2 regions of the Xylanibacillus composti genome follow, and region 1 is predicted to be linked to the other one. Evidence: riboswitches for the same ligand, from Rfam matches in the RefSeq annotation. Region 1 holds a riboswitch; the other holds the start of a gene.

Region 1 (3,126 bases):
GCAGGCAGCTCAATCTCCACAGTGGTTCCGCGATCCGGCTCGCTCCAAATGCGGAAGGTGCCTTGATGGGCGTCAATGATCCTGCGGCTAATCATCAGACCTAGCCCGGTGCCGTCAGCCTTCGTCGTGAAGAATGGCTCCCCGATCCGTTCCATCATATCAGCCGGGATGCCCGGTCCATGATCCTGCACTTGAATACTCAAGGCCTCGGTCCCCTTCTTTTTGACAGTAATGCGAATGTCGCCCCCTTGCGGCATCGCTTCGATCGCATTTTTGATTACATTCAGCAGCACCTGTTTCAACTGATTTTCATCACAGTAAATAATTGGCAAATTCTCATCGTAATCCTTAACCAAGTTGACGTTGGCGAGAATAGCTTGCGTTTCCAGCACCGAAATCACGCTTCGCAAAATCTCCTTCACATTCTTGTCGCTGTATTGGATCAAGTGCGGCTTGGCCAAGGTCATGAATTCATTCACAATCAAATTGATGCGATCAAGCTCTTCCTGCATAATATCGATGAAATTCGACTCGCGATCACGCAGTTTGCTTTTCAGCAGCTGGGTAAATCCCTTCAGCGACGTCAACGGGTTGCGAATTTCATGGGCAACGCCGGCAGCCAGCTGTCCGACGACAGACAGCTTCTCCGACTGGATCAGCAGATCCTCCTCCTTCTTCCGTTCGGTGATGTCACGAAGCACTGTCAGAATAACGGAGTTGCCATTGTAGGAATGAATGCGGATGCTCGAAGCCTCCACCTCTATCCACTCGCCGGTTGCACAATAGATCTTTTTTTCCACGAAGGCAGAGGCAGCGTCTGTTTGCATAACCTGCTCCATGCTGATACGGGTTTCCTCATGATAATCAGGATGCAGCAAGTCGAAGTAGTATTGGCCAATCAGCTTCCCTTCCGAATCGGCCCTTGTCAGCTCCACCGCCGACTTGTTCGCATAAATGATCATCCCGTCCGCAATGACGAGAATCGCTTCGGGCAAGTATTTGAGCAGCCGCTGATAGCGCTTGGCATTTTCCCTTAACAGCTCCTCCGCTTGCTTCTTGTAGGTAATATCCTGGACTGTGCCCAGAACCGCCGGCCTTCCCCTATAAGTGATTGCCGAGCAGCTTCCTTCCAGGTGTATGGTTTGTTGATTTTTCTTGACACCTACAGTCTGATATTCGTATACCACATCCTGATCCATGGCATGCACGGTTTGCTCCAGCCGGCTCGCGCATTCTTTCTGAATAATTGCATCCGCCGCTGTGGAATGGACAAATTCTTCAGCAGCGTAACCGAACATGTTGGCCAAATAAGGGTTGACATACACCAACTCGCCATCCTGGTACAAATACACGCCGACTAAAGCCCGTTCAATCAGATTGCGGTAGAGCACCTCGGTCTCATGAAGAGTCTCCAGCGTTTTCATAAATTCTGCTTGCACATCCACAGCGACACCAGGATCGCGATTCCGCTCAGGACTCCCTGTCCCGTTCTGCTCCCCGTCTAGCTTCCAGCACGATTCGGGCGCACGACTCCTGGACTCCAGCAGCTCTGTCTTGTCATGAACTTGGACTAGCAAGCCGCAAGGAATGCAGCGTTCATCGATAAGCAGGGAAAAGGACACTTGCGCATAAATGATTTTGCCTGAATGGTGGACAAGCTGTTTCTCCATAATCAATTTGTGATCAGGGCTATCCTCAATCTCCCGGAGAGATGGAATGCATGTCCCCCTCCCCTCATCATGAGCGAGCTGAGAAAAATTCAGATGCAGCAGCTCCTCCTCCCGGTAACCGAACAATTCGCAAAACGCCGGATTCACCTTCTTCATCAACCCGGTCAATTCCAGACAGGCTATTCCTAATGGTGAATGCTCAAATAATACCGTATCCGCATTAAGCATGGTCTTCGACATCTCCCGCACTTGTATTGGACACATTTCGGATGGAAGCGCTTTTATGAAAGCATGAAAAAACCGCCTGTCTAATTCATGGGCGGCATACTCCATCGACTATGTCGTTTCGGTAGCCCAACCGCCATAGAATGCATATTCTTTAGGCTTGTGGCTTTGCGTCCTTACCTTTCGATAAGTTTGCCGTTTCGACTGATTGGATGTGAAGAATAGTCCAACAGACCTACATGATTAGTATAACGGCTTCATGGGTTAATTTTCAAGTTTGTATCAAATATCCATTAATCTCTCTCTCAAATGCAACGTTCTTCGGTGTCATGGACATGGTTCATTCCGATTGATAGTTGGGAAAATATAGAATTTTTAGACAGCAACACCTGGGATTCCTATAGATTAAAAAAAGGAGAATGAATGACGGCTCCTGCTGTTCCATTATTGCTCTCCATGCATAATTTGGTCATATCAGGGAGTCAAATGAAGTTGGCTCTGTCATTCTTCTGAGAAGGTGGTGATCCAGCATTGTCGATTGGTGACCGCATAATAAACGGAGGTTTTGAAACAGGCTCGCTTTCACCGTGGATTGGGGCGTATGTTTCCATAAGCACACAGCAGGCCCATTCCGGCTATTACGCCGCGCTGCTCGAGGGAGGAGAGCCGAACGCGTATCTATACCAATTCGTTCCGGTCAGCCCCGGGGAACAGTTTGAGTTTTCAGCTTTCATATCAAGCGCATCGAGTGGATCCAGTCCCCTCATTTCATTTTCCGTTATCTATTACGACGATGCCTATCGTTATCTCGGTTATGGCATGACTTCTTACATTCCTGGAGGAGAACTGCCGGATGCTCAAACGAACAGTTGGAGGGAATTGTCTCAGACAACCTCCCCTGCACCTGTAGGTACTGCTCTTGCTCTTGACATTCTAAACAAGCTACCGCAAGCCGACAGCCCAGCTGTTCTCGTTGACGATGTTGCGCTTTTGTACACAGGTCCAATCGGCCCCACCGGGCCGACGGGCGCGACTGGACCAATCGGTGCTACCGGGCCAACGGGTGCTACCGGACCAACCGGCGACACGGGGCCGACGGGTGTCACGGGGCCAACTGGAGCGACCGGACCAATCGGTGCTACCGGGCCAACCGGAGCGACTGGACCAACGGGCGACACGGGGCCAACGGGCGCGACCGGGCCAACAGGAGCGACTGGACCAATCGGTGCTA
Region 2 (3,126 bases), on a different contig from region 1:
CCATACCGCGTGCAAGCTTCCTTGAAACTCAATCAGCGTTGGATTCAGGCCTGCATTTGAACTCAATCCTCCGTTAGGCGTGACGAGATTCCACTGCGGCGAATCGGCATCACCACTATATTTCTTCACATGAATATTGTTCGCTTCATACCAGATGGCATAGAGCTCATCATTATACACCATCAAATCGGGATCATTGGCTGTGTTCGTACTTACATTAAGCGTACCGCCGTCCACCGTCGTCCAATGTTCGCCGTCATATTGCCTAACCCTCGCTTGATAGTTAATCATCGTGTAGTTTTCATACCAGGAGGCGAAGAGCTTGCCGTCGTAAACTTCCAGAGATGGGAATACCGCTGAATTATTAGGCGACCCAGCTTCTGCATTGACGCAGCCAACCATGACACAGCCATCATCCCCTCCTTGGACAGATTCCCAATTGGTACCGTTATAACGCATCACGTGCATTTCCCTATAATTTCCATCATACAACTCTGACCAGATTAGATATAAATACCCGTTGTATTCGATAAGATCAGGTCGCACCATACTCCCCTGGCTCGTAGTTATGCCCTCTTCACCACTCACGTTGCTCCAGCCGCTAGCCGCATGCGCGGTATCCGCGATTACCAGTTGGGTCAAAAAAAGCACGCTGGCCAGCATGCCGATCAGTGCCCTTCTCCCCATTGCGGCCTTGTGTACCATTCTCCAATTAGCTCCATCATATTCCGCCAAATTAGTCATCCTCCATCTGTGTGGATTTGTCGAAGAATGTCGAAGTAGGTTGCAATCTATTATATATGCCTACGATCAACAAACGATCAACAAACGATCACTAAAGCGAAATGGCGAACGCCCGAGAAACATGCGCGGGCGCAGTTCTCGGGTCGAAGGGGGTCAGTTGGCATCTTTCGTGACCACTTATGCCCCCGCCACTGCCGATCGACCTTGCTGATGAGAGCGCCGCCGCTGACTTTATGTAACCTTAACGGACATAGATGACCGTCAGAGGGCGTATTGGCCTTTTTTTGAAATGCAACGGACACGAATGACCATTAGCGATGCACTAACCAGCAAAACCGGGTTTTTTGGGCCTCTAATGGACATATGCGGCCGCTAGAAAATCGAAGGAACGTTTTTTTCGCTCTAATGGACATATGCGGCCGCTACAGATTCAAACGACTGGTCCGGTCAACCTTTCTGCTCTTTCTGCTCTTTCTGCTCACCGCCGTTACTTTTTTCAAGCTCGGCTCTTGCCGCTATTCCAGCATATTGAGCAGGAACGTAGCAACGAGTATTCGCATATTGGGCTGGAAGCAACAAGGACTTCATGGCGCCCTCTCCTCCGCCAATCGCAACACCAGCGTGTGGAATCTTGTCGAAATTTGTATTGTAAAATAACTCGATTTCGTTTACACTAATGACAAAATTCGGATTGATCCATACAGCCAGGTTCTACGTAAAAACTCCATATTCTTCGATCAAGGCAAAGCTACGGAAACGTAGTGACGCAAAGCTACAGGGGCTACCGCAGCGTCATCATGCTGCCATGCCAGCCAGCTGCCGTTTGCTCAGGAAGTACACGCCAGTAGACGGGGTGTATTTTTTGTTTGAAAAAAGGTTATGACCAAGGGGGATGCATCCATGCTGTCCAAGTTCAATCATCTAAGAATCGGCACCAAGTTGTTCGGAGTACTTCTGCTGGCTACAGTCGCTCTTGTGGTTAGCAACGGCTTTCTCATGCAGTCGCTCAAGTCAACAGCGGAGGAATTGGAACAGGAATTGTACGACGAGCTTTACTATGCGACGCATTACTTATTGAATGCAGACCGCGACTTTTACCAGGCGGAACAAGCGTTCATGAGCATTCAGGCCAATGAGTCGGCTACTTCTGAACAACTGGCAGTCTGGACGTCAGACTTCCATGAAAACATCGTTCAAGTTACGGAGCGGATGAATCAGGCCAGGGACATCCTGACCGTGGTCGATGGGTTGCAGCCTGACCAGGTGCTCGCGCACTATGAGGATTTCTTCCGGCAATTCACCCATTGGCAGCAGGATGTCGAACAGTTCATCACCCATCAAACGGATGTGCCGGCGTCAGAACTGGAGCGCTTGAGGCACGAATTTAATCAGACTCGCCATGTGATCGATGTGCTGCAGCAGGATCTGGAGCACACCGCTGTCGCCAAGGTCCAAGCTCTGATCGAAGCGAATCAAAGACAGATGCTTCTGTCATGGGGGTTAATCACCTTATGCATCCTCATCGTCTTTATGCTGGGGTTCCTGCTTATCCGCCACATCACCAAGCCCGTAGCCAGACTTGTTCACCAGATGCAAGAAATTGCGGACGGCAGCTTGCAGCTGCATCTGGATGCTAAGGATACCCAGCGTCAGGATGAGGTTGGGCAGCTTGCAAGATCCAGCCATGCCATGGTGGCGTTCTTGCTCGACATCATGCAAAAGTTGAAGCAAATCTCAAGCCAGGTCGATCAGCAAAGCGCCGTCTTGACGCAAGCGGCCAGCGAAGTGCGCACCGGCTCGGAGCAAGTGTCTGCTACGATGCAGCAGTTGTCAGCAGGCGCGGAAGAACAGGCAAGCACCTCCGGGGACATCTCCAGCTTGATTGACCAGTTGAATAAGCAGATCGTGCTGTCCAACGAGGACGGCAGGGTGCTGGAAGCGCATGCGAAGAATGTGCATCAGGCTTCCGATCAAGGGAAGCAGGAGATGGCACGCTCGGTCGAGCTGTTTGAAGAAGTGGCCGCCTTAGTTGCAGATTCCACGGACAAGGTCAATCACTTGGAGCTGCGCATCGATGATATTTCCAAGCTGAGTGAGGTCATAAAGGGAATCGCGGAGCAAACCAATTTGCTGGCCTTAAACGCGGCGATTGAATCTGCCAGAGCCGGAGAAGCGGGCAAAGGATTCGCGGTAGTCGCCGCAGAGGTCAGAAAGCTCTCCGTGCAGGTGAATGCTTCCGTCGGAGAGATCGCGGAGATTATCCAGGGCATTCAGGCAGAGACGCGGAACATGGCGCATTCGATGGCGCAAGGACACGACAGAGTAGCAAGCGGCCAGCAGCAAATCCACATCTGCCGTGACCACTTCACTCACATTAACGCA

What was found. Region 1 has a riboswitch for cyclic di-GMP ahead of XYCOK13_RS17590 (PAS domain S-box protein). Riboswitches for the same ligand answer to the same signal wherever they lie in the genome.
Region 2: another riboswitch for cyclic di-GMP. It lies ahead of XYCOK13_RS21120 (methyl-accepting chemotaxis protein); the one in region 1 lies ahead of XYCOK13_RS17590 (PAS domain S-box protein).

What each region holds. Positions count from the first base shown of each region.
Region 1 covers NZ_BOVK01000056.1:28,584-31,709, reverse strand. Annotated here, with positions in the region: gene XYCOK13_RS17590 (PAS domain S-box protein) at 1-1,898, opposite strand, end outside; cyclic di-GMP riboswitch class I at 2,016-2,102, opposite strand; gene XYCOK13_RS17585 (NTTRR-F1 domain) at 2,427-3,126, shown strand, end outside.
Region 2 covers NZ_BOVK01000089.1:9,178-12,303, forward strand. Annotated here, with positions in the region: gene XYCOK13_RS21110 (S-layer homology domain-containing protein) at 1-735, opposite strand, end outside; gene XYCOK13_RS21115 (hypothetical protein) at 1,192-1,332, opposite strand; cyclic di-GMP riboswitch class I at 1,476-1,568, shown strand; gene XYCOK13_RS21120 (methyl-accepting chemotaxis protein) at 1,645-3,126, shown strand, end outside.